Regions from separate parts of the Nonomuraea sp. CA-141351 genome, predicted to be linked through region 1. Evidence: riboswitches for the same ligand, from Rfam matches in the RefSeq annotation. Region 1 holds a riboswitch; each other region holds the start of a gene.
What was found. A riboswitch is a leader RNA that binds a small molecule or an ion and turns the genes downstream of it on or off. The one in region 1 is predicted to bind cyclic di-AMP.
Positions count from the first base shown of each region.

Region 2: another riboswitch for cyclic di-AMP. It lies ahead of ACQPWU_RS58685 (NlpC/P60 family protein); the one in region 1 lies ahead of ACQPWU_RS18755 (C40 family peptidase).
Region 3: another riboswitch for cyclic di-AMP. It lies ahead of ACQPWU_RS44185 (coiled-coil domain-containing protein); the one in region 1 lies ahead of ACQPWU_RS18755 (C40 family peptidase).
Region 4: another riboswitch for cyclic di-AMP. It lies ahead of ACQPWU_RS02200 (CHAP domain-containing protein); the one in region 1 lies ahead of ACQPWU_RS18755 (C40 family peptidase).

Region 1 covers NZ_CP191982.1:3,950,264-3,958,067, reverse strand. Annotated here, with positions in the region: gene ACQPWU_RS18770 (glycosyltransferase family 4 protein) at 1-1,038, opposite strand, end outside; gene ACQPWU_RS18765 (M48 family metallopeptidase) at 1,035-2,453, opposite strand; gene ACQPWU_RS18760 (hypothetical protein) at 2,466-3,293, opposite strand; gene ACQPWU_RS18755 (C40 family peptidase) at 3,842-4,357, opposite strand; cyclic di-AMP (ydaO/yuaA leader) riboswitch at 4,431-4,594, opposite strand; gene ACQPWU_RS18750 (helix-turn-helix domain-containing protein) at 5,368-5,913, opposite strand; gene ACQPWU_RS18745 (pyridoxal phosphate-dependent aminotransferase) at 5,971-7,131, shown strand; gene ACQPWU_RS18740 (maltokinase N-terminal cap-like domain-containing protein) at 7,216-7,804, shown strand, end outside.
Region 2 covers NZ_CP191982.1:12,476,613-12,484,416, reverse strand. Annotated here, with positions in the region: gene ACQPWU_RS58690 (LuxR C-terminal-related transcriptional regulator) at 478-690, shown strand; gene ACQPWU_RS58685 (NlpC/P60 family protein) at 705-1,748, opposite strand; cyclic di-AMP (ydaO/yuaA leader) riboswitch at 1,754-1,903, opposite strand; gene ACQPWU_RS58680 (amino-acid N-acetyltransferase) at 2,180-2,749, shown strand; gene ACQPWU_RS58675 (hypothetical protein) at 2,760-3,755, opposite strand; gene ACQPWU_RS58670 (RDD family protein) at 3,771-4,295, shown strand; gene ACQPWU_RS58665 (RDD family protein) at 4,405-4,893, shown strand; gene ACQPWU_RS58660 (histone-like nucleoid-structuring protein Lsr2) at 5,411-5,743, shown strand; gene ACQPWU_RS58655 (ATP-dependent Clp protease ATP-binding subunit) at 6,844-7,804, shown strand, end outside.
Region 3 covers NZ_CP191982.1:9,414,305-9,422,108, reverse strand. Annotated here, with positions in the region: gene ACQPWU_RS44205 (uridine kinase) at 1-255, shown strand, start outside; gene ACQPWU_RS44200 (50S ribosomal protein bL37) at 321-398, opposite strand; gene ACQPWU_RS44195 (DeoR/GlpR family DNA-binding transcription regulator) at 532-1,311, shown strand; gene galT (galactose-1-phosphate uridylyltransferase) at 1,308-2,387, shown strand; cyclic di-AMP (ydaO/yuaA leader) riboswitch at 2,452-2,592, shown strand; gene ACQPWU_RS44185 (coiled-coil domain-containing protein) at 2,598-3,554, shown strand; gene ACQPWU_RS44180 (hypothetical protein) at 3,770-3,916, opposite strand; gene ACQPWU_RS44175 (YybH family protein) at 4,365-4,847, shown strand; gene ACQPWU_RS44170 (YceI family protein) at 4,910-5,473, shown strand; gene ACQPWU_RS44165 (LysR substrate-binding domain-containing protein) at 6,030-6,926, opposite strand; gene ACQPWU_RS44160 (zinc-binding dehydrogenase) at 7,309-7,804, opposite strand, start outside.
Region 4 covers NZ_CP191982.1:434,850-442,653, forward strand. Annotated here, with positions in the region: gene ACQPWU_RS02190 (VanW family protein) at 1-318, opposite strand, end outside; gene ACQPWU_RS02195 (hypothetical protein) at 363-605, opposite strand; cyclic di-AMP (ydaO/yuaA leader) riboswitch at 1,447-1,589, shown strand; gene ACQPWU_RS02200 (CHAP domain-containing protein) at 1,602-2,252, shown strand; gene ACQPWU_RS02205 (copper-translocating P-type ATPase) at 2,392-4,569, opposite strand; gene ACQPWU_RS02210 (flavin-dependent oxidoreductase) at 4,807-6,087, shown strand; gene ACQPWU_RS02215 (carboxymuconolactone decarboxylase family protein) at 6,485-7,045, opposite strand; gene ACQPWU_RS02220 (aminotransferase class V-fold PLP-dependent enzyme) at 7,246-7,804, opposite strand, start outside.

The sequences.
Region 1 (7,804 bases):
GTCGCGCCCGCCCGCGCCCATCTTGCGGGCTTTATCGGGGTCGGTCAGCAGCTCGACGATCGCCTGGGCCACCTCGCCCACGTCCTCGCCGTCCACGACCAGCCCCGTGTCGCCGGCGCGCACGGCGTCGGGAGCCCCGCCGGACGCGCCCGCCACCACCGGCAGCCCGGTGGCGGACGCCTCCAGGAACACGATCCCGAGCCCCTCCACGTCCACCCCCTTCCACCGGGTACGGCACGGCATCGCGAACACGTCGGCGGCGGCGTAGTAACCGGGCAGGCCGGCCGCGGGCACCGTGCCGGTGAACCTGATCGACTCCTGCCCCGCCGCCAGCCGTTCCAGGGTCCTGCGGTGGGGACCGCCGCCCACGAGCAGCAGCACCGCGTCCGGCACCGCCCGCAGCACCTCGGGCCAGGCCCTGATGAGCTGGTCCTGGCCCTTCCTCGGCACCAGCCGCGACACGCAGACGACCACCGGCCTGCCGTCCAGGCCCAGCTCGGCCTTGGGCGCGCCAGGGTGGAACTGGTCGACGTCCACTCCGGGCGCGAGCCGTACCAGCTTGTCAGGAGGGATGGCGGCGGCCAGGCGCCGGCGCGTGTACTCGCCCAGGTAGGTCACCACGTCGGCGTGCTCACCGATCCTGCGCAGCGCCGCGCGGAAGCCCGGCGCGCTCGCCCACGACGCCTCGTGGCCGTGCGTGAGCATCACCACGCGCCGCGCGCCCACACTGCGCAGGCGCGGCGCGAGCAGCCCGAGCGGCGCCGCCGCCCCGAACACCACGGTCTGCGCGCCGTACTCGGCCACCAGCCTGGCCGCCCTGCGTGCGACGGCCGGGGTCGGCAACATGAGCCGCGTCGGATGTCGCACGATCGGGTACGGCTGGCGCTCGTCGAACTCCTCGCAGCCCGGCCAGGCGGGCGCGTAGACCGCCACGCCCGGCGTTCGCAGCGCGAGGCCGTGCACGAACGACTGGATGCCGCCCGGCCTGGGCGGGAAGTCGTTCGTGACGATGAGCACCTTGGTCGCGGCGCTCGTCACTGCACTGGGACGCCGTTCAGCTTCGCCCATGCACGGGCCATGGCGATGCGCTCGGGGCTGGAGGGATGGGAGGCATAGAGCACATATTCCACCGCATCCGGCGACAAGTCCGAAACGTTGGTTACGGCCAGGCGTTTCTGCATGGATATGAACGTGGCCGGATCGTGCGTGAGGTCGAGCGCGTGCAGGTCGGCCCTGGCCTCAATGTGGCGGCTGATCAGGTTCTGCGCGGGGCCCATGATCAGCGAGCCGATGGTCATCAGGCCCATGATCACGCCGACCGCGCGGGGGTCGCCGATCGAGGTGACGCCGGCGCGGCGGCGTACCAGGCCGAACACCAGGAACAGCAGGATCGCGCCCAGAGCGGCGGCGAGGGCGCCGATGAACGTGCCGTAGAGGACGTCGTTGTACTTGGCGTGGCCCAGCTCGTGCGCCACGACCAGCTCGACCTCCTGCGGCGGGGCCTTGAGCAGCGTGTCGTAGACGACGATCCTGCGCGTGGCGCCGAAGCCGGACACATACGCGTTGAGCGCCGTCGTCCTGCGCGAGGCGTCGGCGACCAGCACGTCCTCGACGGACACGCCGTCGCGCCGGGCCATGGCGAGCAGGTCCGTGCGGAGCTGGCCCTGCTGCATGGGCGTGAAGTCGTTGAACAGCGGCTCGAACACCACCGGATAGATGAACGACATCGCCACCGTCAGCAGGAACGCCCCGACGGCGGCGGGGATCCACCAGCGCTTGAACCTGCGGGCCAGCGCCATGAGCACCAGCAGCATGAGGCAGAGCAGGAACGCCTCCACGCCGATGTTCTTGAACCGGTCGCCGATCCAGGACCCCCAGTCCTGGGTGGACAGGCCGTAGCCGCGCAGCAGCGTCTCGAACCAGATGCCGAGCGGCAGCCTGACCAGCTCGATGATGGCCGTGATGACGACGACGCCGAGCACCACCCGTACCCACCAGGGGCCCTTGAGCCAGCCCACCACCTTCGCGCCGAACGGCGTGGCCATGAGCAGCCCGGCGAAGACGAGCGTGAGCGCCAGAGACAGGTAGCTCGGCAGGCTGGTGGCCGTGTCGAACGCCTTGCTCCTGGCGATCTGCGCGGCGGTGAAGTCGCGCGCGGGGTCGGGCGGTCCGGAGGCCAGAAGGTGCCAAGGGGTGCTGAAGGCGGCCACGGCCAGGATGACCAGGCCGAGCAGCACGGCCGCCACCGCCGCCTGCCGCCTCAGCCGCCGCCCGTCCGCGGTTTCGCGCGGCCTGTCCCCGTTCACGGACACACCCGCCCCTTTGACGTTCCCCTGCGATTCCTTCGGCCGCGTCACCCCGTTGCCGGTCGGCTCGGCGCCCAGGGCGGGGACCGCGCCCCCTGCCTCCCCGCCGTGCTGCGCTGCTCCGTCCGTATCTCGCTGTTCGTCCATGTGCCTCCCCCTTTACGCGAGCTGGTCTCGCACGTAGTCGCGCCACCGTGCGGTCAGCGTCGCCGCGGAGAGCCCCAGCGCGGCGAGTGCCTGATCGACGCCGACTGACCGGGCCTCACGGTAGAGCCTCACCAGCGTCCCCTCACCGAACCGGTCAGCGAGGAAGCGACACGCCAGCCAGGCCTCCTGGTACGCCCGGGCGAGCCGTTGGGGGTCCCGCCCGTCGGCGGCGAAAGCGGCAGGTCCGGGCAACTCACCCGGCAACCGGCCGGACCGCACCTCGGCGGCGAGCTCAGCGGCGGCGGTCCTCACGGGCAGCCCGGAGTCGCGGTAGCCGACATAGTCGGCGAACCCCTCGTAGAGCCAGACGGGCAGGCGGTCGGTGCCCGCCACGACGTGGGTGAGCTCATGGGTGAGTACGACGTCCTTGCCGGTGGAGTTGAGCTTGGCGAAGAACTCGGGGACGACGATCACCCGCCCGCCGTCGGCCACCGCGGCCAGCCCCTCGACCTCTCCCGCCCCGGCCAACCCGGCCAGCCCGGCCGCTTCGGCGGCGGAGCCCGGAACGACGATCAGCGGTCGTACTGGCCCACCGAGCACGTCCGAGACCCGCTGCCCGGCCGCGTCGGCCCTGCGCGCGAGCTCGCGGAGCTCACCGGATGGGGCGTGGTGCCCGACGACGACGGACCGCGCTCCGCGGACGACGACCGCACCATCACGCCACAGGTGGTGGGCTTCCTGCGGAAGGATCGGCGAGTCGGGGGTGGGGGCGCCGGCGGAGGCGACGGCGAGGAGCACGATGGAGACCACCGCGACCCGCCGACTCACCCACCCGGACACGATGCCCGATCGTAGCCGCCCCGCAGGGGGCACCTTGGCCGCACCGCGCTCCGGACCAGCGGGCGCCGGGGTCTGGATCGACGGGCCTCTGAGCGTCGGTGGGCCACGCCGTCATGCCCGGGGACCATTGGGACACGCACCGGGCTCGACACGGACCCTCAGCCGCCGTCATGCGCCGCCGAACGCGAGCCGCCGGCCGTGCGCCGAGGCCCGTTCCAGCGGCCGGGGTCGCGTCGTGTGAAGCCGTGCGGCGCGAAGCCGGGGGTTGTGAGGCCGTGTGGCGCGGTGTCGAGCGGCGCGGAGCCAGGGGTGTGGCGAGGTGTGGGGTGGGAGGCAGACACCCTCCGCTGCGTGCGGCCGTCAAGGGTTGTGTGGTCCAACGTGCGCCGTTGCGGCGGCCAAGCCCGTGCGGGTCAGCGAGCGTCCCCCTGGGGGCCCTCAGCCACGTGCGGCGGGTGGCGCCGCCCGTGCTCCGCCGTACCAAATAAAAAAGGGACCTCAGCAAAAGAGGACGAGCCCCGCCCGAAACGGGTTCGGGCGGGGCTTGGTCACAGGCCGGGACGGACCGCGCCCACGAAGGACGACTTACGCCATCTGCCCAGCTTGTCGATGCGCACCCGTTCGCCTGTCCGCGGCGAGTGGATCATCTTGCCCTTGCCGACGTACATGCCCACGTGGCCGAGCCCGTTGAAGAACAGCAGGTCACCAGGCTGGAGATTCCGCCAGGAGACCTTGCTCTTGATGCGGGCGAACTGGCTGTTCGTCACGCGCGGGATCTTCACCCCAGCCTTCTTCCAGGCGTACTGGACGAGGCCGGAGCAGTCGAACGAACCAGGACCTGTGCCTCCGTAGCGGTACGGGTCACCGATCTGGTGCTTGGCCGCCGAGACGGCCTTGCGAGCCTTGGACTTCTGCCGAGCGATCTTGACTGCCCTGAGCGCTGCGGCCCTGGCCGACTTCGAGGTTCGGGCGGCCGTGGCCGCCTTGGCCGTCGAATCCGACGTGCTCGCCGCCGCCTGAGCCGTTGGGGCATGGAGGACCAGACCTCCGGCCGTCACGGTCATCGTGAGCGCTACGCCACTCAGGGCAAGGCGGGACAGACGGGGGTTCTGCGGGGAGGTAGACAGGATTTCTCCTTGAGTCTTCCACGAATGCCTACCGGGTTAGCTGACGGATTCGGGCCTGGAAGTAGCCCTACGGCGCGATCTGCGCGCCGATTCACCCCTGATCCCTGGGGAACTGGGATCGCTGGGTCCCCGGCTCCGTGCCTCCTGGCTGCACGGACTCGGCAAGCCACCGCCCGATCAAGATGTTGATATGGGGATATGGGCGGCGACCAGCGGATCTTTATCTGTCTCACATCGGGATAGACCGATGCGGGTTCGCGGAGGACATGGCTTGTTCACCGCGACGACGCCAGAAGCTACGCCGAACCGTCAAGAATCAGCAAAGCGAGACATGGGCTGTAAAGATCAGATAAAGGGGGCTGTAAGAGTGAAAATCCCTGCTGGAACCCCAGGCTCCTTTATCGAAATGTGACACTGCTCACACTTCGATTCGCCTGCGTTTGTCAGGCCGCAATTGTCGCCTTTTTCACATTTGTTGCGATGCCTCACACGACGCTCACGCGTAGGGAGCGTTCCCGCCGCGGGACGGTGGTGTCTCCGCCACCCCGGCTCGACCCCGGCCGCCCCGGCCGCCATCAACGACGCTGCATCGTAGAAGCGCTTCGAATGATCGTTCAGCCACAACATCCCGCACGAAGAACTCCACCCCGGCCGCCGTACATGTTGCGCCGGCCCCACCGCACAACACCTCGCCGACCCGGCGCAGGGAAGGCGGCAGAGCACCGCGACGTGCGGAATGGGCTTCAAGTCGATCAAGCGATCTAGCTGGTCAGACGCTTGAAGGTCATGAAGCCACGTAAGGCAAGCAGGCAACTGGATCGTCGAGAGGTCAACCGGCTCCCAAGCCGCCCGCGGTGTTCAGAGCCCTGGCTGAACAGGCGCTGCTTATGCCGGCTGTGCTGTATGCGGCGCGCCAGGTAGCGGGGGGCATGTCGGCCTGGCGGCTGTCAGTTCTCCGGGTGCACCATGAGAAGGACAGCGCGATTGTGCGCGGCCTGACCTCGGTACAGGTGCGGGCGAGCGGCATTGAACCGGATGGCATCGCCTTCGGCCAGTTCGGTGGGGGAATCGGCCGGGCCGGTGGTGACGCGTCCGTGGGTGAGCACGAGGCATTCCTCGACGCCGGGCAGGTGGGCGTCGGAGTGCTGGGTGCTCTGGGCGATGGCGATGTCATAGACCTCCACGGTGCCGCGCATTCTGATGCGGTGGAGGAGACGCGCGCTGACCGCGTCGCCCTCGACCCGCGGCCGCCTGTCGCCGGCGCGTACCACCTCGACCGTCGAGGCGGGCGTTTCCAGCAGCTCACCGAGAGACGCCTTCAACGCGGTGGCCAAGGCCCACAGGGTGCTCAGGGTCGGGTTGCCCTGGCCCTGTTCGATGCCGTGCAGCGTGGTCTTGCTGATGCCACTGGCGGACGCCAGGTCGGCCAGCGATATTCCGGCCGCCGTGCGCAGCCGGTGCACGTTCTGCCCCACCACTTGCGTAAGATCCATGCGTATCAGCATAGTGATATGCCTGTACCAGTGAAATGGTTCGACTGTGGAGGCGGCATGACGGTGACGCGGCTGCGTGACATCCCGGGCATCGGTGTGGACACCGTTGGTGACGCGGCCGACGCGGTGAGCGACCCAGAGTTCTTGCGACTGGAGAATCTCGACACCGACCTGCGTCCGCCCGCCGTCGCCATCGCCACCACGCATGCCGCCATCGACGACGACGCGGCCAACAGCTATCTGCCGTTCCAGGGGCATCGCTCCCTTCGCGCTGCCGCCGCGGCGCACGTCGGGCGCATCTCAGGACGCCGCTATGACGCCGGCACCGAGTGCGTCAGCGTGGCAGGCGGGCTCAACGGCATCCTCAACACGCTGCTCGCAACCGTGGAGCCCGGGCAGGAGGTCGTGCTGTGCGACCCCATCTACGCAGGCCTGGTCAACCGGGTGCGGCTCGCGGGCGGCGTCCCCCGCTTCGTCCCCGCACAGCCCACCGCGGACGGCTGGACCATCGACGCCGAACGACTCGCCGGCGCCGTCGGACCCGACACGGCGGCGGTCCTGATGATGGGGCCGGCGATGCCGACCGGCCTCGTCCTGGACGACCGCCACTGGTCCGCCCTCGCCGACGCCTGCGAACGCCACAACGCTTGGTTGATCTACGACGCGGCCATGGAACGCATCCGCTTCGACGGCCGCCCTCCCAGTCACCCGGCGGCCCACGAGGGCCTGGTGCGGCGCACCATCACCGTCGGTTCGGCCTCCAAGGAGCTGCGGCTCATCGGCTGGCGCGTCGGCTGGGTCGTGGGCCCCGCCGACATCATCGCCGACATCCGCCTCGTCGGCTTGACCAACGTCGTCTGCCAGGTCGGCCTGGCCCAAGACGCCGTGGCCGCCGCACTGGACGCACCCGACGCCGATGCCGACGTCGCCGCCGCCACCGCCGAATGGCAACGGCGCTGCGAGACGGTCCTGCATCAGCTCGCCGCCTACCCGGTCATCCGACCGCACGGCGGATGGTCACTCCTCATCGACACCAGGCCCCTGGAACTGACCGCTGTCGAACTGTCCCAGCGCCTGTTCGACCGGGCGAAGATCGCCGCCACTCCCATGGACGGCTGGGGCCCCAGCGGAAGGCACTACCTGCGGGTAGTGTTCGCCAACGAACCCGTCGAACGCCTCACCAGCCTCAGCGATCGCTTCCGCCTGGCCATCCAATGACAGGCCGGAAGCCGCAGGCGCCGCGGGGTGCGGTCGGCGCTGTTCTGGGTCCACATCAACCCTCAACGGAAGAGAATCCTCAGCATGGCCGTCATCCACCACACCACCCTCAAACCGACCAAGCTAGAACTGCTCACCTCCTGGCTACCCTCCCGGCCGTGGTACCACGGTGGCGCGGGCGAACCAGAATTGGCCAAGGCCGGCGGCTTCCGGCTGGATGACCCGCAGGGTGAGGTCGGGATCGAGTTCATGGTGGTCACCGACACCTCCGGCACTCACCCGACCAGCTACCTGGTGCCGCTCACCTATCGCGGTGCCCCGCTCGACGGGGCGGAGCACGCCCTCGTCGGCACCATGGAGCACGGGGTGCTGGGGCGGCGCTGGGCCTACGACGGCTGCCACGACCCGGTGCTGGTCGCCCAGTTGCTGGCTCTGATCGAGGGCCGGGTCCAGGCCCAGGACCAGAACACCAGCGACACCCCCGACCGGGAGGTCACCCGCTCCTACCTCGGTGGCAGCCTCACCCCCACGGACTTCACCACTGCCGCCGACGACCAAGAGGGCACTGAGCTGCCTGCACCGCGGGGTACGGCCCTCCGTTTGCACCGGGTCCTGCGTCCCGCCCCGGACGACGCACCTCTCCTTCCACCGGAAGCGACGGGCCACGTCGCCG
Region 2 (7,804 bases), 4.2 Mb from region 1:
CGGCGGCGCGAGCAGCGCGGCGGCGGCCACTCGATTACCCCTAGGCCAATCGGAGCATGCGGCTCCGAATAATCCAATACGTCGGCTTGACCTGGATCTCTCGAATGGAGTGCCGGCGCCGTACAAAGCGAGCGATTGGTGGCTCGCCGTGCGAGCGGAAGATCGCGAATCGCGCGCTCCGGCGGCAACGACCGGCTTATGGATCACACCGAAACTCCGCGCCGAACAGATCCAAATCGGCAACGCCCGAAGATCCCATTGATGGCACATGGCAGGCCCAATGAGATCACTCATCCGAGACCGGGCGCCCTGACATATCGCGAGTGCCTCATATATAACGGATCATGTCAATAGAGCTCGTCAAGTGCGGCGATTGTCATGCTTGACGACCTTTCCAGGATGCGTTTACCGTCTGCGAGGAGCGGCTTTGGCCCATCTGTGAGGTCCGAGTTCTGCTGTTGGGGGGGAGGGCTCCCGATGGATGTGCTCACTGAAGGCGTTGAGCTAAGCCATGCTGATTTGGCGCTGCTGGCGGAGCTGGCAAGGGGAGTCACGGTCGATCGGGTGGGCAGACGTCTGGATATCAGCGGGCGCACGGTACGCCGGAGATTACGGGGCATCTGCGACCGCATCGGCGTCGCCACGGCGATCGAGGCCGTGGCCTGGGCCGCGCGCCGCCAGCTGATCTAGTGCTGCGGGATGTCTCAGTCGGCGATGCGCACCGCGCCGGCGAAGGGCCGCCTGCCGAGTGCCGAGACCCGTACGACGTCGCCCGTCTGCGGGGCGTGCACCATCATGCCTCCGCCGATGTAGATGCCCACGTGGTGCAGGTCGCTGTAGAAGAACACCAGGTCGCCGGGCCGCAGCTCAGAGCGGGAGATGTGCCTGCCCGCGGTCCACTGGTCGCCGGTGTAGTGCGGCAGCGAGATGCCCACCCGCTGGTACGCCGCCATGACCAGCCCGGAGCAGTCGTAGGAGCTCGGGCCCTCGGCGCCCCAGACGTACGGCTTGAGCTGCTGCGTGAGCGCCCACCGCGCGGCCTCCGCGGCCTTGCCGCTGCCCGCGATGGGCAGGTTGACCCGCACGGCGCGCGTGCCTGGCTGCCCCGCCTCGCCGAGGGCCCGCTTGAACAGGCTGCTCTCGACCTTGGTGACCAGCTTGGTGATCTTGTCGCGCTTGGACTGGAGGTCATCGACGATCTTCTGGACCTCGTCGATGCGCGCCTTGGCGCCTGCCTTGGCACGGGCGGCGGCGTCCATGGCCTTGGCGAGCTGGTTGATCTCCTCGCCCTGCTCCTGCTCCAGTGCGTACGAGGTCGCGGCGCGGCTGAGGAACTCCTCGGGGTCCTCGGAGGTCGCGAACGCCAGAGTCTTGGTGAGGCCGCCCGTGATGTAGGCGTTCTGGGCGAGCAGGGCGGCCTTCGCGCGCTTGGCGGCCAGATCCGTCTCGCTGCTCGTCAGCGTCTTCTGCGCGACCTCAGAGGCCTTCTTGGCTGTCTTGAGCTTCTCCCGCTGGCCGTTGTACTGCTCGGTCAGCGTCTCGATCTGCGTGTGCAGCTCCTGGGCCTGGTCGGCGAGCTCCTTCAACGAGGGCTTGGGGTCCGCGGACGCCGAACCGACGGGGATGGCGAACAGCAGCGCGGCGACTGTGAGACTCACCACACCGAAGTGGCGTGGGCGCCGTGCCCGTTCCGGAGGGCGGGCGTGCTTGCCCGCCGACTTCCCCCCGCCGTTGCGCGTGCGCTTCACCAACCAGCTCCTCTCTTGGACGCCTACCGGGTTAGCTGACGGGTTCGGGCCGGAGCAGCCCTACCGAGAGACTCGGACTCACCCCTGTGGTGGCGCTGGAGGTCGCCACCGATGGATCCCCGGCTTCCCTTTCGGGAATTGAGCGTGTCTCCCGCGCGGCACGCGTGGAAACATTGTCGCTGGACACTAATGCACTCCAGGTTCGTGCTCAACCAGAACTGCCAAGTCTGTAGAGGTTTCACAACCGAAGGGTCACAAGGTGATCTCGTGATCACCTGTGCAGAACAGACCTTATGCCCTCTATGTCCGTGCTTTCGCGCAAACGAGACTGGGGGCAAGCTCCGTGCTCGTCTGGCCACGGGATGTAACAGGATGGGCCGAGCTATGGGAGTTAGGGCCGAGCCGTAATGAGATCTGTACCCTGGAGAGCCATGGAGCAGGTGGCCGAACTGACAACGCCCGAGACCGCGGTGGTGGTCCGGAGAGCCCGCACGCCCGACGTGCGCGCGGTCAGGCGCCTGGTGGACACCTACGCGGGCGCGGGCCCGCGGCTCCTGGAAAAGGCCACTGTGACGCTGTACGAGGACGTACAGGAGTTCTGGGTGGCCGACCGAGGCGGGCAGGTCGTCGGCTGCGGCGCGCTCCACGTGCTCTGGGAGGACCTCGCAGAGATCCGCACGGTGGCCGTGGATCCCGAGTGCCGGGGGATGGGCGTCGGCCACCGGATTGTCTCCGCGTTGATCCAGCACGCCAAAGATCTGGGTCTGCGACGTGTATTCTGTCTCACTTTTGAGGTCGACTTCTTCGCGAGGCACGGGTTCCGCCCGATCCAGGGCACACCGGTCTCACCCGAGGTCTACGCCGAACTGCTGGCCTCGTATGACGAGGGTGTGGCCGAGTTCCTCGACCTGGAACACGTCAAGCCGAACACGCTGGGCAACACCCGCATGCTGCTCCACCTGACATCGGGTGACGCGGACCTTGACCAGATGGAAAGGTGATTGTTGATACCTATGTCGATACGTTGGGCAGCACAGGCATGTGTCCTGACACGTGCCACATGCGCACTCGAAGCGAGGTGACACGGTGAGCACCGGACAGCCGCCGTATCCACAGGACGAATCCGGCGACAATCCCGCCGGCACTCCGGAATACGGTCAACAGAACGCGGGTCGCCGCCCCGGCGAGCCCGACCCCGACGTGACTGTGGTCGGCTACCGGGCGGACGATGCCTACGGTCAGCAGCCCCAGTACGGCCAGCAGGGCTACGGCCAGCAACAGCAGTATGGCCAGCAGCCCCAGTACGGCCAGCAACAGCAGTACGGTCAGCCCCAGTACGGGCAGCAGCCTCAATACGGCCAGCAGCCCCAGTACGGCCAGCAGCCGCAGTCCCAGCCCGGCTACGGGCAGCAGGGCTACGGCCAGCAGGCCCAGTCGCAGCCGGACTACGGGCAGCAGCAGTATGGTCAGCAGCCCCAGTACGGCCAGCAGCAGCCGGGCCAGCAGGGCTACGGCCAGCAGCCCCAGTACGGCCAGCAGCCGCAGTCGGGCCAGCAGGGTTACGGCCAGCAGCCCCAGTCGCAGCCCGGCTACGGGCAGCAGGGCTACGGCCAGCAGCCTCCCTCGGGCCAGCAGTACGGTCAGCAGGCCCAGTCCCAGCCTGACTATGGTCAGCAGCCTCAGTACGGCCAGCAGCCGCAGTCGGACTACGGGCAGCAGGGCTACGGCCAGCAGGCCCAGTCGCAGCCGGACTACGGCCAGCAGCAGTACGGCCAGCAGCCGCAGTCCCAGCCGGACTACGGGCAGCAGCAGTACGGTCAGCAGCCCCAGTACGGCCAGCAGCAGCCGGGCCAGCCGGACTATGGCCAGCAGCAGTACGGTCAGCCCCAGTACGGCCAGCAGCAGGCCCAGCCGGGCTACGGCCAGCAGTACGGCGACCAGCAGCAGTACGGCCAGGCTTACGGGCAGCCGCAGCAGTACGGCCAGCCCGGCTACGGTCAGGCCCACGGACAGCCGGGTCCGGTGGGCGTGCAGCCGCCCGGCGCGCCGGCTCCGCTGGCGGAGTGGTGGCAGCGCCTGGTGGCGAGGATCATCGACGGCGTCATCTTCGGCATCCTCTACACGCTGATCACCATCGTCGTCAGCCTGCTCGCCGTGGGCTACGACTCCGCCACAGGTCTTACCACCGGTATCCTGAGCGGCTTCCTGGTGGGGCTCGTTCAGTATCTCCTCCTGGCCTTGCTGTATGTCGGCTACGACTTCTTCATGACCAAGATGAACGGCCAGACGGTCGGGAAGATGGTCATGGGCATCAAGGTCGTGCCGGTCGGTGCCGGGATGCCGCCCGGCGGCCTGGCCACCGACGCGGCGCTCAAGCGTGCGGCAGGCACCTGGGGCTGGTACTTCCTCGGCGTCATCCCGTTCATCGGCCCGCTGTTCGGCGTCATCGGCACGGGTCTGAACGGCGCCTCGCAGCTGTGGGACAAGCCTCTGCAGCAGACGTTCGCCGACAAGTTCGCGAACACCGTAGTGGTGAAGATCAAGTAGTTCACGCGACAGGTAAAAGCAGGGGCCGGCTTCGTGCCGGCCCCTGTTTTGTGTGCGGGAGGCGTACCAAAATGAGGGCCTGGGTCGCTGATGACGCGAGGTGGGAGTTATGGCCGGGTCGCCGTCGTGGGCGGACGCGCTGCCCGCGGAATGGTGGGAACGGCTCGCCGCCCGAGCGATTGAAGCGCTCGTCTTCGGGGTGTTCTATTACATTCTGTTCATCGCGCTATGGGGCATCTTCCGAACTGTAGGCATGCTGGAGGTGTTCGACGGCCGGCTGCCCGGTGCGTTCGCGTGGTTGGCCGCAGGGCTGGGTTATGTGGGCTACGACTGGTGGGCCCATTCCAGGCGCGGCAGGACGTTCGGGAAGGCGATCATGAGGATTCGCCTGGCCCCGGACGATGTTCCGTCCGGGGCGCTGCTCAAACGGTCCCTGCTGTATCCGGGGCCTGTCATGCTGATGGGCATTCCCGTGGCCAATCTGCTCGCCGGAATGCTCCTGTTCTGTGTGGGCCTGCTCATCCTGATCGACAAGCCCCTGGAGCGGGGACCGCATGACAGACTAGCTGGAACGCGCGTCGTAAAAGATCTTCAGTGAGCCATCTGCCCCAGGCGGGATGCCAATTCTCAAAATTTTCCCTTGATCCGGTAAGGAGTCTGGAGAGACTGGCATTAGGCTATGGGGCGTCCGGGTTGCCGGACGTTGGCGCCCCCGCGACGCGTGGGGCATCTGTGCGCCGCTATGGTCGTGTCTGGGTGGTAGACACCTTGTGCGTCACGAGGGTCCCAGTGCTCCTCCTGGTCGCGCTCCCATCCACATAATGCGCCCCCGAAACCCCGCTAGCCGTGGAGGCGAGGACGAATGGAAGCCCTTACAGACGTATTGTCAGCGCTCATCCCCCCGGTGGTGGTGGGCGGCGCCTTCATCTTTGGCGTAGTGAAGTTGGTCCGATCCGAGGTCCTCGGAGGTCGCCGAAACCGTGAGGATCAGGCCGAGGAGCCAGAACTGATCGGCCAGTCAGCCGAATCCCCGCAGCGCTGAATTGTCTCCGCGCCTTTCCGGGTATATGTTTGGGCAGGCGAATGAAACAATGCTCCGCGAAAGGATTGCGTACATGGCCAAGCAGATCCAGGAGATTCTCATCGATGACCTCGATGGGGGCGAGGCCAATGAGACGGTCAGCTTCGCTATTGACGGCTCGTCCTATGAGATTGACCTCAGCGACCTTAACGCGAAGAAGCTGAGGGACGCGCTCACGCCTTTCGTGCAGCACGCGCGCAGGGCGGGCGCAGTCTCCACGCGTCGCCGCGGTCGCGGCGGCAGCCGGGCGATGAGCCGCGAGAAGAGCTCCGAGATCCGGCAGTGGGCCAAGGCTCACGGCCTGCCGGTCAGCGAGCGCGGGCGGATCGCCTCCACGGTCGTCGAGAAGTACGAGGCGGCTCACTGAGCGAGTCGCCTATCGACCATGCGCTTATGCCGTTCGCCTAGGACCCCGGCGGCCGCCATAAGCGCATGATCGTATCTGGGGCCGGTTCTCGAATGCCGCGTGCCCGGATGGCGATCTTCCACACCGCGCATATGCGGGCGTTTTGGTCGGGTGTGCCGGTCCATGGACCGGCACCGTTTCACCGGCGGTCGCCCGCATATCTGGTTACGCCCCGTGCTGCTCCCGGAAAGTCAGTCACGGGGCCATACCTCATTCAACGTACGTTCGCGGCCGTACGTCACGAGTGGAACCACGTTCATGGAACGCGCCATCGCCGTAAATCACGGTGACGTATAGCCGGAAGTCGCCTGAAGGCGATCTCCGGCCACGGCCGCGTCTATAGCGGTGATCTCTCCGAACGTAAACCGGGCACCGCTACTGTAAGTAAACCCGCGACCGGCGGGATGGACGGCTCCGGGCAATACCGGCAGCCCTGCCGGCTCCTTGGTGCCGGGTAAAACCTGCTAACCCGAGCATGGCTCGCACAAACCCCGTTCCCCGGCATGTGCGCACAATGCCCTGCCATCTCGCGTGCACACAAGTGCGGCGAATGTGGTGTCCCGGGGCAGGTTTGATCTCATGATGCGAGATGAACTCGGTAACCGGGCTGACCAGATCGCGTGATTCCCCCGGTGTGCGGTCCGTGCCGCGTTGTGCTCAGGGCGTAGGACGGCCGTTTGGACGGGGGCCCCTCCCGTACATAGGATGATTGCGTAACGATACGGACGCGGCATCCGAGATGTGCGGGCGAAGGGGCGGTCCCCAACGCCTACTCCGCTCCGGCGCGTCCGATGGCCGATCCGTGTGGGTCCGTATGCGTCGCGAGGGCAATTTTCGACGCTTCCGAGAAGCGTCTTAAACATCGTTCGCTTGCGGCGTATCGGGAACACGTCACCCCCGAACAGTAGTTGGATGGAGGGTGAACGCCCTGCTCTCGGGGAACGTCTCTGCTATAGAGCGTGTCAGCGGCAGTGGGCACGGTTCGCCGAGCCAGGGCTAGCATGCGGGATGACGGGACCGGATTTACCGGCCTGACTGACCGCTCTGTGAGGAGCGACGAGATGTTCGAGAGGTTCACCGACCGAGCGAGGCGTGTTGTCGTCCTGGCCCAAGAAGAGGCCAGGATGCTCAACCACAACTACATCGGCACTGAGCACATTCTTCTTGGTTTGATCCATGAAGGTGAGGGCGTGGCCGCCAAGGCTCTGGAGAGCCTCGGCATCAGCCTTGAGGGTGTGCGCCAGCAGGTCGAGGAGATCATCGGCCAGGGCCAGTCGGCTCCGTCGGGGCACATTCCGTTCACCCCGCGGGCCAAGAAGGTCCTCGAGCTGTCGCTCCGTGAGGCTTTGCAGCTGGGCCACAACTACATCGGCACCGAGCACATCCTGCTCGGGCTCATCCGCGAGGGTGAAGGTGTGGCCGCCCAGGTGCTGGTCAAGCTTGGAGCTGATCTCAACCGTGTGAGGCAGCAGGTCATCCAGTTGCTCCACGGTTACCAGGGCAAGGAGCCGGCCGCGGCGGGTGGTCCGCAGGAGTCGGCGCCCTCGACCTCCCTGGTGCTCGACCAGTTCGGCCGCAACCTGACCCAGGCGGCCCGTGAGGGCAAGCTGGATCCGGTGATCGGCCGTGAGAAGGAGATCGAGCGGGTCATGCAGGTCCTCTCGCGGAGGACCAAGAACAACCCGGTTCTGATCGGCGAGCCCGGTGTCGGCAAGACCGCCGTCGTCGAGGGGCTGTCGCAGAAGATCGTCAGGGGTGAGGTGCCCGAGACGCTGAAGGACAAGCAGCTGTACACGCTTGACCTCGGTGCTCTGGTCGCCGGTTCCCGTTACCGCGGTGATTTCGAAGAGCGTCTGAAGAAGGTGCTCAAGGAGATCCGTACGCGCGGGGACATCATCCTGTTCATCGACGAGTTGCACACGCTCGTGGGCGCGGGCGCGGCTGAGGGCGCGATCGACGCGGCCAGCATTCTCAAGCCGATGCTGGCGCGTGGCGAGCTGCAGACGATCGGCGCGACCACGC
Region 3 (7,804 bases), 5.5 Mb from region 1:
TACCAGGAGCTGCCCCCGGGAGGGGTGGTGATCGTCGACGGGACGCTGCTGCTGGGGCGGGGGCTGGCGGTCGACCTGAGCGTGCACGTGTGGCTGTCGGCGGGGGCGCTGGAGCGCGGGACACCCGAGGACGAGCTATGGCGGATGCCCGCGTACGAGCGGTACGAGCGAGAGGTACGGCCCCAGCAGGCCGCCGACATCGTGGTCAGGGCCGATCACCCGGACAGGCTGGCCCGCCTGGCCAACGACGCGTGACGCTGGAACGGGGCGCGGGTCATGTGTGAAACCCGGGTGGCCGCCGGGAAAGGCGGCCACCCCCGTCAGCGCGCCGTGGGGCGCTTGCCGTGGTTAGCCTTCTTCTTCTTGCGTGCCTTGCCCTTGCGTGAGCGCCTGGCCATAGCTCGCCTCCGATGATCGACCGGAACCCGAGCCTCTCTCTCCCCAGGTGACCAGCGCAAGGGCACCACGCTAACTAACATTCCCCAACAATTCCGTGTCATAATTTGGTGGAATCTGTTGGAAGGAGCGGGTGTGCTCGCACAACAGCGTCAGCAGACGATCCTCGAACGCGTGCGCAGCAACGGCGGCGTCCGGGTGGCGGACCTCGTCCGCGAGCTCGGCGTCTCCGACATGACGATCCGCCGCGACCTCGAGGTGCTGGCCGAGCGCGGGCTGCTGGAGAAGGTGCACGGCGGCGCCACCGCACTCGGCCCCGGCTCGACCGAGGAGCCGGGGTTCACCGCCAAGTCGGCCCGCCAGCAGCAGGAGAAGGAGGCCATCGCGCGGCGCGCGGCCGGTCTCGTCAGACCGGGCACGGCCGTGGCCCTCTCGGCGGGGACGACCACGTGGGCGCTGGCCCGCCACCTCATCGGCGTCCCCGAGCTGACGGTGATCACCAACTCGATCCCGGTCGCCGAGGTCTTCCACCGCAACCCGCGCTCAGACCGCACGGTCGTGCTGACCGGCGGCGTGCGCACGCCGTCCGACGCCCTGGTGGGCCCGGTGGCCGTGGCCGCGATCCGCCGCCTGCACGTGGACACGCTGTTCCTCGGCGTGCACGGGATGAGCGTGCGGGCCGGGTTCACCACGCCCAACCTGCTGGAGTCGGAGACCGACAGGGAGCTGGTGGCGGCAGCCACCAGACTGGTCATCCCCGCCGACCACACGAAGTGGAACACGGTCGGCATCAGTACGATCGCCGAGCTGAGCGAGGCCGACGTGGTCATCAGCGACGCGGGGCTACCCGAGGACGCACGCACGGAGCTGGCCGAACGGGCCGGAGAACTGATCATCGCGGAGGGCTCTCCTTGAAGCGCACCATCACCCACCTGGCCGACGGCCGAGAGCTGATCTATTTCGATCGGCGTGACGACGCCGACAGGAGCGCGATCGACCGGCGGACACTCGACCCCCGGCCGGTGGCCTCCGAGCTGCGTTACGACCCGCTGACCGAAGAGTGGATCGCGATGGCGGGGCACCGGCAGACGCGCACGTTCCAGCCGACCGGCTCGGCGAGCGAGTGCCCGCTGTGCCCGTCGTCGGACACGCGCTCGTCGGAGATCCCGGCGTACGACTACGACGTCGTGGTGTTCGAGAACCGGTTCCCGTCCTTCTCCGGCAATTTCGGGACTTACCAGGATGTGGGCGGGTTGAGCGATGTTCGCCCGGGAGCGGGGAGGTGTGAGGTCGTCTGCTTCACCTCTGAGCACTCGTCCTCCTTCTCCCGGCTCTCCAGCGACCAGGTGGAGCTGGTCATGGAGGCGTGGGCCGACCGCACGGCCGAGCTGTCCGGGATCGAGGGTGTGGAGCAGGTGTTCTGTTTCGAGAACCGGGGCGAGGAAATCGGTATCACGCTCGCCCACCCGCACGGCCAGATCTACGCCTACCCGTACGTCACGCCCAGGACCAAGCTCCAGCTCGCCGCCGCCAGGCGTTACACCAAGGGCAACCTGTTCGCGGACGTGCTGGCCGCCGAGCGGGCCGAGGCGACGCGGGTGGTGGCCTCCAACGAGCTGTGGACGGCGTTCGTGCCCGCCGCCGCGCGCTGGCCGTACGAGGTGCACATCTACCCGCACCGGCAGGTGCCCGATCTGGCCGCGTTGTCGGAGGAGGAGCGCTCGGCGTTCGCGCCGCTCTACACCTCGGTGCTGCGGGCCTTCGACGACCTGTTCGGCGTCGTGATGCCGTACATCTCGGCCTGGCACCAGGCGCCCGTACGGCGGGATCGCGAGCTCGCGTACCTGCACCTGGAGCTGTTCAGCATCAGGCGGGCGCCGGGGAAGCTCAAGTACCTGGCCGGGTCGGAGTCGGCCATGGGTGCTTTCGTGAACGACGTGCTGCCGGAGGAGGCCGCGCGTATGCTTCGATCACAAGTAGATCACTATTAGGTTTCTAGTTAGGGTCGCATTACTTGTGATCTACCACTAACATCCCTTTTGCACCGGCTGTAACTGCCGTTGCATGCCTAATCCCGGGCGTGTCGCCCGGGAGCCGGGGACCCACCTCGTTCTGGGGTGAATCCGACCACGTGTCGGTAGGGCACCTCCACGCCCGAACCCGTCAGCTAACCCGGCCGGCAGAGGGAGAGGAACATCCACGTGGCGGCTCCGTCCCCCGTGGCGCTTGCCATCGGTCTCATCACTGCCGCGGCCATCGCCGTCCTGCCGGCAACCGTGGCGTCGGCGGCCCCCAAGCCGTCGGAGACCGAGCTCCGCGCCCAGCTGAAGCAGCTCAACAGCAAGGTTGACAAGCTCATCGAGAAGTACAACCTCAAGCGCGTCGAGCTGGCCAAGGCGCAGCAGGCCGCCAAGGCCGCCAAGGACCGCCTGGCCACCGCGGAGCAGACGCTGGCCACGGCCGAACAGCGGGTCGCCGACGTCGCCAGGATGCGCTACCAGAACCACGACCCATCGGTGCCCGCCATCCTGCTGTCCCAGAACGCTCCCGGTATCGCCCTGCTCGAACAGCTCACAGCCGAGCAGCAGGCCGTCGTGCAGGGTGTGGCCAAGGCACGCGACGAGAAGAAGCAGGCCTCCGACCAGGCCGCCGCGCTCGCCACCCAGATCAGCGCGGACGCGAAGGACGTGGCCAAGCAGCGCCAAGAGGCCCAGGACGTCATCAAGGACATCCAGAAGAAGCTCCAGGACCTGGTGCCGTTCGGCCCCGGCCGCAATTCGAACGGCAGCTGGGCCCCGGAGCTGCCCACGGGCTCGGACAACATCACGGCCCGTACGCGGCTGATGAAGGCGGAGGTGGCGAAGAACTTCAAGCTGCCGTACGAGGTGGGCTGCTTCCGCTCAGGCTCCAGCGGCGAGCACCCGCTGGGGCGGGCCTGCGACTTCATGATGAGCACCGGCGGCACGATGCCGGCGGCCATCAACAACGCCCTGGGTGACCGCATCGCGGACTGGGCGCTCAAGAACAAGGACAAGCTCGGCGTCAAGTACGTGATCTGGAAGCAGCGCATCAACATGGGCTCGGGCTGGCGGGCCATGTCGGACCGCGGCAGCATCACCGAGAACCACTACGACCACGTGCACATCTCGATGTACTAGAAATGGGGATTTTGCATCTGGTGCTGTATATCCACTGGTTGAGATGGCGTTCGTGCTGGCAGCCATGCGGTTGAGCGTTCGGAGTGCCAGCTCCGCCGTGTCGCCTGTGGTGCTCTGAGCCGCATTTCTTCTCGTTCTCCGGACACCTTCTCGCATCAGATGCGAGGGGGTGTTGACGGTGAGAAGGGCGGCTGTGGAGCGCCGTTCGCGCGCACCTACCTGCTGCGACGCCTGCGTGGAAGCCACGTGATCAGCACGGCCAGGGCGACGGTCGCGCAGGCGCCCGCCGAGTCGATGTCGCCTTCGGCGAACGCCAGTGCCGTCGGCAGCAGCGGCATCCAGAAGAAGGCCACGGATGGCATTTCGTTTGTATCGCTGCTTCGGCGGGATCTCGGGAGAACTCGGCCCTGGTGTACATGATCGCCACGAAGGGGCCCATCGTGAGGATCACGAACAGCCAGTGGATGCCGGTGGTGGGCGCGAACTGGAGTCAGGCCAGATCCGCAGCGCTCATGGTGCGTCCTTCCTGGTGCGGTGGTGCCTGTGCGGGCCTTTGCGACCGTAGAGGACAGACGCTTATGCCTTCCAAGACCGGTTTCGCCATGAACGGATGACCCGTAAGGCATAGTCCCTCGCTGAGGGTCCGCATCCGGCTCGCCGCCCCGCATTGAGCTCACCCAAGGAGCGTTCGACCAGGCGATGCGAAGCGCCTCGCGGCCCGGCTGCAGCTCCATCATGCCGCTCAGGACATAACGCCATAGCAATATTAATCTTAGACAAGATAACCCTTGAGCCATAGCTTCGGGAGGTGTGAGAAGCCAGATTCCACCTCAAGGGAAGGTTGGGGTAGCGATGCCTACGCAACGCGAGGTAGATGAAGCCAAGATCCGCCAGCTGGTCGACAAGATCGTCGAAGGGCTCCAAGGCAAGGATCTCGAGGGTCTGAAGCGGCTTTACGCAACGGACATTGTGTCCTTCGACATCGAGCAGCCGCTCCAGCATGTGGGGATCGAGGCGAAGCTCAAGAACTGGGCGCCCGTGTTCACGTTCTTCGAGAGCGTGACCTATGAGGTTCGAGACCTGACGCTCACCGTGGGCGATGATGTGGCGTTCGGGCACGCGTTCGCTCGTCTCGGCGGCACGCTGAAGAACGGGACGGCAACGAGCGGTATGTGGGTCAGGGTCACGTACTGCCTCCAGAAGATCGACGGCACGTGGTTGATCGTGCACGACCAGGTCTCGGTGCCGCTCGACATCTCCAGCGGCAAAGGAGTTGTCGACCTCGAGCCCTGATCCCGCCACCCCACTCCCGCCTGCGCCGCGTCGCCGCGGCACCACATTCATGGAGGAAAGCCATGACCCCCGTCCCCGCGACCGTCGAGATCCCGGGCTATCTGGCCGGCACCTGGAAAGCCGACCCGGTGCACTCCGAGATCGCCTTCACCGTCCGTCATCTCATGATCAGCAAGACGCGTGGCCGGTTCACCATCTACGACGTCACGCTCGTCACGAGCGAGGACCTGCTGGGCACGTCGGTGGCCGCGACGATCGACCTCGCGTCCATCGACACCGGCAACGAAATACGTGACAACCACCTTCGCACCGCCGACTACCTCGAGATCGAGAAGTACCCGACGATGAGCTACCGCTCGACCGGCATCCGCCAGACCGGCGACGGTTGGGCCGTCGACGGTGAGCTGACGTTGCACGGCGTCACACGGCAGGTACCGCTGGCCGTCGAGGTGAACGGGTTCGGCCCCGACCCGTGGGGTGGACAGCGGGCCGGCTTCTCCGCGACCGCGGAGATCAACCGGCGCGACTTCGGCATCGACATCAGCACCCCGATGGAGGCCGGTGGCGTCGTAGTCGGCGACAAGGTGTCGATCAGCCTCGAGATCCAGGCCGCTCTCCAGAAGTGACCCGACCCGGACGGGCGGCTCGCAAAGCCCCATCCACCGATCGTGCGGTGTCCCGATTCCGCGGTTCGACCGAGCGGATCGGGACACCGCCACTCTGGTCCAGCGCCTCGTCGAGCTCAGGAGGATTGCCGTGAGCGCCGATCCCGGCATCGTCATCATCGGGGCGAGCCTGGCCGGCGCGAAGGCTCGCCAGGCCCCCGCTGGTGCATGGCCTGGCCGGCCTTGAACTCCTCCGCCCGCGCACCCAGGCCGACCGCCATGGGCGCATCGCCCTGGTGACGGCCTGTCCGCGGCCGGTATGCACCGATGCCATGACCTCGCCCAGCACGGCTGCGATGTCCGCGAGAAGCCCCGCGGCCGCCACATGCCGGTGTCCGCTGTGAACCTGAATGACAGGCTGGAGCCGGAGGCCGATCTCTCGGCTGCGAGCCCGTGCGCGGCTACCGACGGCGGCGGACTGGGCGCCATCGCGCACCGCCTGATCGAAGCGGCGAGCGGATCACGCCCTGCATCGTCGACACGACACCCGACAACGTGACGATCATGAAGCGCGTCCTCAGCGGTTCTCCTGTGGCTCGCCGGTGATCCAGTTCCAGTTGGCGATCGTGGTGCGCATCAGGCGGGCGGCGGTGGATAGGTGGCTGCCGGCGCCCCAGTGCAGGGTGACCGCGCGCCGGCAGTCAGGGCTGTCGACGGGGACCCAGGCGGCGGGGACCCTCGTGGGGCTGGTCCGGGCGAAGGCGGGGACGAGACCGATGCCGAGCCCCGCGCTTATCAGGGCCGCGATGGAGCTGAGCTCGTCGACCTCGCAGACGATCTTCGGGGTATGGTCTCGTGCGGCGAAGAGCCGGTCCAGGAGGCGGCGTTGCCAGTGCCCTTTGCGGGCGCTGACGAAGGGCTGGTCGGTGAGCTCGTCGATGCTCACCGACGTACGGCTCGACAGCGGATGGTCGAGCGGCATGGCCACACCGACCGCCTCATCGAGCAGTTGGACCGCCTCCAGGCCGTCAGCGGAGATCGGCTGGGAGGCGACGCACAGGTCGACATCCTGGGCCCGCAGGTGACGGCCCATGTCCTCGGCCGCCATCCAGCGGAGTTCGACCTCAATGGTCGGGTGAGCTCGTTTGAAGGCCGCCAGCGGCCCGGTGAGCGTGAGGAAGGTCTCCGACGCGAGCCGTACGGTGCCCACGCCCTCGCTGACGGCCTCGGCGACGGCTCGCCGCCCCGCATCCAGCTCACCCAGGGAGCGTTCGACGTAATCGCGGAAGAGCTTGCCCGCGTCATTAAGCCGCAGCCGGCCGCTCCGGTCGAACAGCGGTGTGCGCAGCTCGCTCTCCAGCCGGGCAATGGTACGGCTCAGCGACGGTTGGGCGACGCGGAGCTCCTCGGCCGCGCGGCTGAGGTGCTCCAGCCGCGCCACCACCAGGAACTGCCTGAGCGAGTTCAACTCCATCACGCCTCCCGATGCATAGCGCTACGGAGATATTAATCTCAGGCAAGATAGCCTGAGGGCCATAGTGCCTGGATCTGTCCGCACGTCGACTGAGATGGCCGGCATCACAGGGACGGCCAAGCTGGAGGAGGATTCGCGGTCGCCGATGCCCTCGTAGGGCCGTGGTCGTGCCCGAGCAACGACGGCCGCTCTCGGAGCTCGAGGTCCACAGGACGGGAAGCCCGGCCGTTCCGGGACGGCGGGCTCGAGATGACCGTCACCCTGGAACACCGACCCCTGGAACACCGACCCCTGGGCGCCGCCACCGCTGGTGACCGGACGCTGGCTGGGTGACCCGCCGCCGTTCACCCGCTCGGGGCCGCTTTTGAGACGGCGAGGGTCGTCAAAGCAGGTCGAGTACCGCCTTGCCGTGCAGGCGGCGCTCGACGAGGGCGCTCACGGCCTTGGACACGTCGTCCCAGCCGCCGCGCCAGGTGATCTCGGGGCTCAGCACGCCGTCCGCGACCTGCCGGGCCAGCCAGGCCAGGTCCCGGTCCAGTCCGTCGCAGAACAGCAGCATGAACGTGACGATGGAACGATTGTCGCGGCCCGGCCCGCTGAACAGGGCGCCGTACGGGAAGCTCTCGCCCTCGCCCATGGAGTGGCCCACGGCCACCAGCGTGCCGTTCTGGCCGAGCTGGTCGAATGCCTCCACGAGTTGCGTACCGCCCACCATGTCGAGCACGCCGTCGAGCCCGTTGCCGGCCTGCGCGGGGCCGGACACCACCTCGTGGGCGCCCAGAGCGCGCAACGCCTCGCCGTGCCTGCCGGGATCGCCGGTGGAGGCGATGACGTGTGCCCCGCCGAGCCTGGCGAGCTGGACGGCGTAGCGGCCGACG
Region 4 (7,804 bases), 3.5 Mb from region 1:
CATCGGAGTGGCGGCGCCCGCCATCGCGGCCTCGACTGTCGCTTGGGTATCGAAGCCCAGCCCCAGCTCCGCAGGCGTAGCCTCCTTCCGCTTACCCGCCGCGATCAGCGTCAATGGCTGGTTCACCCGCTTGCCCAGCTCCGCTTCGAGGCGAGAGCGAGCAGCCTCCGGAGACAGACCGCCGATGTCCACGTCGCCCACCCGTGTGCCTGGCGGAATCTTCCCGGCCAGCGCGATTGCTGACACGGCATAGGCCAGCACCGCCACGAGCACGACGGCGGTCGGAATGAGCATGCGCCGCGAACGCAGCACGCTCACGGCGCCGCGAGATGGAGCGCGACGACGGTTAAACTCGCGGACGCTCATGAGACCGCGGGTCGGAACGCGACGGTGAAGTCGACACCGCCGTTCCGGGACTCGTAAACAGTTCCATCCTCCGTTGCGGCCGGCATCCGGTTGCTGTCGACGGCGGCGAACGCGGTGGCCTGACCGGGCAGCGCGCCGCCCGCCCGCCAAGTGCGCTCCTCATCCCGGCTGGTGCGCACCCGTCCCCCGGCGTCGGGGCCCACCAGCACACCCCTTGCACGAAGCCGTGGATAGCGCATAGCGCAGATACTACTAGTTCATGTAGTAGGCCAGGTGGCGAGCCCAGTGTCGAGCTCAGTGGCGCTTGACACGCGAGCCGTCGCCGCCGCGCGCCCCTGCGGGTATGACGGCAACCAACTGCGACGCCATCCCTACCGCACCGTTCCTAGCGAACAGAGATGTTTGGGTAGTCGTAGTAGTTGGCGGTTACGCCACGGCGGTCGCTCATCGCCTTTCACGTTCCCGTGCGGACGTGCCAGATGCGCTGCTTGTAGATCACGTACTGATGCCCAGCCGCTTGGCGTTCTCGATCTTCCCGGCGGAGATCTGATGCCCCAGCTTCGCCTGCTCTGGCGCGGGCATCGCTGCCTGTGGTGGTTGCGCGTTGAGATGTGAGTCATCCCGCGTGTCCCCCGCAGGTGGCTCGCCGGTGAGTGTGGGCGGCGCCGGAGGGGCGTGATGGTCCCCGGCGCTGCGTTGGTCAGCGTAATCTGCATCGCCGTTGTGCTCACCTCGGTGAGGAGCCGGCGCCAGCCGTCGGGCAGACATGCGCGCCACGCCGGACGCCACCGGGCCGCGACTGTCTGAGGGTCCTCCACCACCGTCCGACGGCCAGTCTCTCTGCCCCCTGATCGGGCGGAGAATGTCCAGGAAGAAGGTAAAGAATTCCCAACTGAAAACCTTGCCTGGTAAGGGATGCTCGTAAGTTTTACCCGGAATCGCATGGTTCTGTCTTGCACTGCTCTATGGGGAATACTTACCTTAGGGGGGTACTTGGGGCGCACGACTAGGACCCTTTACAGGTGTGCGTCCTTCATTGCCGAGACCGTGCTCTACCTGCGCCAGCAGCATGCCAGCGGGTAGGCGCGGCCGCCGAATCCGCGAAGAGCGGAACCGGGGACCCAATTCTTTGGGGTGAATCGGAACACTCGCAGAGCCGTTCCGTAGGGCACTTCCAGGCCCGAACCCGTCAGCTAACCCGGTAGGCGGCATGGAAGCAAGGAGCAACCCCCAGCATGACCAAGACCGTACTTTCGCGCACCCTGAAGCCGATGAACATCGCGGTCGCAGCCGCCGTCACCGCGGGCGCGTTCATCACTGGCACCCCCGCCTTTGCCGCCGAGCACCAGAACGACCGTGCGCACGCCGCAGAGGTCGCCCAGCGGAAGCCCGGCCAGGTCGCGGCGGACGCGGTAATCAAGATCGCGGAGTCCCAGGTGGGCGTTACCGAGAACGCCGCAGGAGGCGGGACGCCGTTCCACCAGTGGTACATGTCCTCGCCTCGTGCGCAGGAGACCGTGGCCCGTGACGGCGGGAGCATCCAGGCCTACGCGAACGCTCCATGGTGTGCGATGTTCGTCTCCTGGGTCGGCGATAAGGCCGGCGCTCGGCCTACCGTCGGGTGGGACGCCTACACCATCACCTGGGCCAAGTGGTTCCAGAACAACGGCCGGTGGGGCACCGTCGCCAAGCCAGGCGCCGTCGTCTACTTCTCCTGGGACGACAAGACCGTCGACAGCATTGACCACATGGGCCTGGTCAAGAAGGACAACGGGGACGGCACGATCACCACGATCGAGGGCAACACCGGCAACGGCAAGGTGGAGGAGCGGATCCGCCCCACGTCGCAGGTCGTGGGGTACGGCTACCCGCAGTACAAGGCCTGACAGGCGAAATTCCGGGGCGGGACCTACGAAGGTCCCGCCCCGACCTGTCCCTTCAATGAGCACCATGAGCGCTCCTACTGGGTCAACTGTCGGCCCGCCGCAGGCAGGGTGCGCAGGACGATAGCGAGAGTGATCGGCTTCAGGCATGGGGTGGGGACGAGTGGCGTGCCCCCTCGAGCGCGACAGCGGTCCCTGTGCGGTGAAGGTGTCCCGACAGTGGCTGGAGCAGAACCAGTAGGTGCTGCCGCCTTGTTTGGAGTGAGGCGGTGGCGGTGGCGCGATCGACCTGCATGCCGCAGACCGGATCGATGGTCTCCTCCGGCTCGGCGCCTGGCTCGACGGTGACGGGCAGTTCGGCCGGGGGTTCCGCGGCGGGCTGGAGAGGTGGCGGGGTGAAGCGGCGCAGCCGGTTGGCGTTAGCGACGACTGACAGCGAGGACAGGGCCATCGCGGCGGCGGCGATGATGGGGGAGAGCCGGATGCCGAGGAATGGGTACAGGATGCCGGCGGCCATGGGAATGCCGACCACGTTGTAGACGAAGGCCAGGAACAGGTTCTGGCGGATGTTACGCAGGGTGGCGCGGGAGAGCCACACCGCGGTGAGGATGCCGATGAGCGCGCCGGAGATCAGCGTGATGTCGGAGGCCTCGATCGCCACGTCCGTGCCGGTGCCGATGGCGAAGCCGACGTCAGCCTGGGCCAGGGCGGGAGCATCGTTGATGCCGTCGCCGACCATGCCGACCCGACGGCCCTCGCTTTGGAGCCGGGCGATCTCGGCGGCTTTGTGCTGGGGCAGCACCTCTGCCAGCACGCGGGTGATGCCGACCTGGCGGGCGATCGCCTCGGCGGTGCGCCGGTTGTCGCCAGTGATCATCACGACCTGCAGGCCGAGTTGCTGGAGCGCGGCGACGGCGACGCGCGAGTCGTCCTTGACGGTGTCGGCCACGCCGAGCACCCCGGCGGGCTCTCCGTCTACGGCCACCATGATGGGGGTACGGCCCGCCGCGGCCAGCCGATCGGCGGCCGGTTCGAGGTTCACGGCGGGCACGCCCGCGTCGGCCAGCAGGCGTCGGCCGCCGATCAGCAGATGACGTGCCTCGACGGTGGCGGAGAGGCCCTCGCCGGTGACCGAGTCGAAGTCCGATGGGTCGGTCAAGGGCAGGCCGCGTTCGATTGCGCCGGCGACAACGGCTTGTCCGAGCGGGTGCTCGGAGGAGCGTTCGGCGGAAGCGGCCAGGCGCAGGAGATCATCGACGGTCCAGGAGGCGAGCGGCTCGACGTCGGTGAGCGCCGGGCGGCCGCGGGTGATGGTGCCCGTCTTGTCCAGGACGATCGTGTCCAGCTTGTGCGCGGTCTCCAGGGCCGCCGCATCGCGGATCAGGACGCCGGCCTGAGCGGCCTTGCCGGTGCCCACCATGATGGACAGGGGGGTGGCCAGGCCGAGAGCGCACGGGCAGGCGATGATGAGCACCGAGACCGCCGCCACGAGGGCGAGCGTGAACGCGGGGGAGGGGCCCGCGACGTACCACGCCGCGAATGTGACCACGGCGATGGCCATGACCGCCGGGACGAAGTAGCCCGACACCAGGTCAGCCAGACGCTGGATGGGGGCCCTGGACGCCTGCGCCGCCCGAACGAGGCGGATGATCTGGGCCAGGACGGTCTGTGCGCAGACCTTCTCGGCGCGGAAGGTGAACGCGCCGGTCTGGTTGACGGTCGCCCCGACCACCTGGTCGCCGGGCTGTTTCTCCACAGGGATCGACTCGCCGGTGACCATGGACTCGTCCAGCGTGGAACGGCCGTCGACGACCACGCCGTCCACCGGCACCTTCTCGCCCGGCCGGACGATCACCAGGTCGCCGGGCAGCACCTCGGCGATGGGAATCTCGCGCTCCGTGTCGTCGCGGCGTACCCGAGCGGTTCTGGCCTGCAGACCGATCAGCTTGCGGATCGCCTCTCCGGCCCCGGCCTTGGCGCGCGATTCCAGAAGGCGGCCGAGCAGGATCAGGGTCAGGATGACGCCGACGGCCTCGTAGTACACATCCCGCAGCTCAGCCGGCAGCAACCCCGGGGCAGCGGTGACCAGCAGGCTGTAGACGTAAGCGGCGCTCGTGCCGAGCGTGATGAGGCTGTTCATCTCCGCGGCCCGGTGGCGCAGGCTCAGCCAACCCACCCGGTGGATCGGCCAGCCCGCGTAGAACATCACCGGCGTGATCAGTGCGAGCTGCACCCAGCGGTCGAGCAGGAGGCCGGGCACCCAGGTAGCGCCGAAGAGCTCGTGCGCCATCACCGTCGGCGCCACCGGCGCTGTCAGCACCGCCCCGATCAGCACTCGCCGCGACAGGTCCCGGATCTCCGCCCGCCGATCGGCGGCCTCAGTGTCGTCTTCGGCCTGGCCACCTGTGTGATCTGCGACGGTCAGTGCTAGACCGTGGGCAATAGTGAGGGCGATGCGTCCTGGAGCTGTTCGAACTCCGTTGTTCGTACTCCGCTATGGGTGGGCTGGGCCTCTGAGACATGGCATGACCTCCTTACCCCAGGGCACTGAGCTGGCATGAACGTACTGGTCATCGGTGCCGGCATCGGAGGGCTTTCGACGGCGCTCAGTCTGCACGCCGCAGGGATCGACTGCGCGATCGTGGAGGCGGTATCGGACCTGCGGCCGCTGGGGGTCGGCATCAACCTGCAGCCGCACGCGGTGCGGGAACTGGTGGAGCTGGGCTTCAGCGAAGCACTGGAGGGGACTGGGATACCGACGAACGCCCTGATCTACACCACCCGGCATGGTGACGTGGTTCTCACACTGCCGCGCGGTCGGAACGCGGGATACCACTGGCCGCAATACTCCATTCACCGTGGCCGTCTGCAGATGATCCTCCTGGATGCGGTGCTGGAGCGGCTGGGCCCGGACGCGGTGAGCCTCGGCGTGGCCTTTGAGGACTTCGAGTACGGGGCGGGAGAAGCCGGTGCGGAGCCGGTGGGGGTACGGCTGCGCGAGGTGGCCACCGGCCGGACGGTGGTGCGGACGGCGGATGTGCTGGTCGGCGCTGACGGCCTCCACTCAACGGTCAGGGCACGGCTGCATCCGGACGGCGATCCGCTGCGATGGAGCGGAATCACGATGTGGCGGGGCATCACGGAGTTGGAGTCATGTCTCGACGGGGCCTCCATGGTGGTCGCCGGGGCCGACGACGCGGCCAAGATCGTGGCGTATCCGATATGCGCGCAGACCCGCGCGCGGGGGCGGGCGCTGGTGAACTGGGTGGCCGAGGTGCGGGTGGCCGAGCCGGGGCCGGCGGTGGCCAAGGCGGACTGGCGGCGTGAGGGGCGGCTTGATGACGTGCTCCCGCATTTCGCCGGGTGGCGTCTGCCTTTCCTGGACGTGCCGACGCTGATCGCCGGGGCCGGTCAAGTCCTGGAATATCCGATGGTGGACAGGGATCCATTGCCTTTTTGGGGTGTCGGACGTGTGACGCTGGTGGGAGATGCGGCGCATCCGATGTATCCGGTGGGTTCCAACGGTGGTTCGCAGGCGGTTCTGGATGCGCGGTTCTTGGCCATGGCGCTCGCGTATGCCGGCGATCCGGTCAAGGGTTTGGCCGAATACGAAAGGCGGCGCCGGTCGGCGACGATCGACCTCGTCCTGGCCAGTCGGCGGTTCCCGGTGGACGAAACCGTCAAGCTGGTCGAACAACGTGCGCCCGGCGGTTTTTCCGACATCAGGGAGGTGCTCACCGTGCAGGAGCTGTCCAGGATGGCGGACGCCCACAAGACGGTCGCCGACGTGGACGTCAAGATGCTGAACGAACGCCCGTCTTGGACGGCGCCCCAGTGACGGTGTCCTGGTTCTCGAGGTGTCTTCCGACCTTGGAGGCTTTGGCCCGGTGACGCACGAAGGTCTCCGCTCTGGGCAGTTTCTCTGCTCCGTGGTGGCCACGGAATTGTCGGCTGCGCCCGAGCTTCACCTTGGCTGTCACACTGGTGGCACCGGGCTTGAGCTCGGTGCGACTGCATCTCTCGTCGACCTGGAGCCTCCGTCGGGCGTCTACCGACAGCGGCTGCGGCTGGGTCAAGCAGTCATTCCGAGGAAAGCTCGTACGGCCACGTGCATGAGAAAACGTCGAGCTACCCAGCTACGGGGGCGTTCACGATCAGGCAATACAAACCGGCTACCAGTAGCTACGCTCAACGGCGTCGCCCGGATGCGGACAGGCGGTCCCATGGCGAACGCCCTACGCGGTCTTGTCAGCTGATTCCAGGCCGGCCAGCAGGTTGAAGGAGCCGGTCAGCAAGTTAAGGGCAACCAGGCCGGGGATCTCTGCGATGATCCGCCCGCTCCCGCCATGAGCCCTTAGCTCGGCGACATCCTTGTCTGTCAGAGATGACGGTTCGGCCAGCACACGGGTGGCCACCGCGATCAGCGCTGCTTCCCGGGCGTCAGTGGAGGTGCCCTGGCGGGCGAGGGTGATGTCGGCCTCGCTCAATCCTGCCGCCCGGCCCACCGCGGCATGTGCGTCGAGGCAGAGCCCGCAACCGATCCACTCTTGCAGGGCGAGCGAGATCTTCTCGCTGAGGGCACGCGGCAGCTTGCTGCGCTTCATGGCCCGCGACAGTTCCAGGTAGCCCTGGAGCAGGGCTGGCGAGTGCGCCATGGTGGAGACCATCTCGCCGACTCCGCCCCTGCGGCTGATGATGTCGTTCAGCACTTCCCGGGATTTCTCCGGCGCTTCAGCAGGTGCGAGCGCGTTCAGTCGGCGCGTTTCATTTCTCCTCTTCAGGTTATAGCGATGCATACTGTACCCCCGCATAGTATTGCCGCGGGAGGCTAATCCTCGATCCGGGGATGTCCTTGGTATCTGTTGTCCGGCCGAGCGCTTCGGTCGGGGCACGGCCAGCGGCCGCGGGACTGCGCCCGGCTGGGAGAGCCCCGCGCAGGACGCAGCCCGCTCGGCTTACGCTGCCGGCTCCCGCGCCCCTTCCTAACAGAGGAGGCCTACCCTTCGCGCAAAATCACGCAGAGCTGGGCGACCTCCTCCTCCGTGTTGTAGTAGTGCACGGAGGCGCGTACCAGCTCTTCCAGACCGCGGTCCGTCATGTCGAGTCGCGTCGACGGTGCGCGGGACACACTGACGTTAATCGACTGAGCGGCCAGCCGTGCCTTGACCTCGTCGGCGGGCGTGCCGTCCAGGGTGAAGGTGACGATGCCGCACCGCTCGGCTCCTTGGTCGTGCACCTGGCAGCCGGGCAGTTCGGTCAGCTGCTCCCGCAGGTGGTCCGCCAGCGTGTAGACCCGGTCCCGGATGTTCTCCGGCCCCCAGCTGAGCGCCTCGTCGATGGCCACGCCCAGGCCGAGCCGGGCGGCCACGCTGTACTCCCAGTTCTCGAAGCGGCGCGCGCCCGGCTGCACCTCGTAGCGTGCGGGCGCCACCCAGCGGGCACCGTGGAGGTCGAGGAAGGGCGGGTCGAGTCGGTCGAGCGCCGCCCGGCGTACGTAGAGCAGGCCCGTGCCGCGGGGGGCGCGCAGGTACTTGCGGCCGGTGGTGGACAGCAGA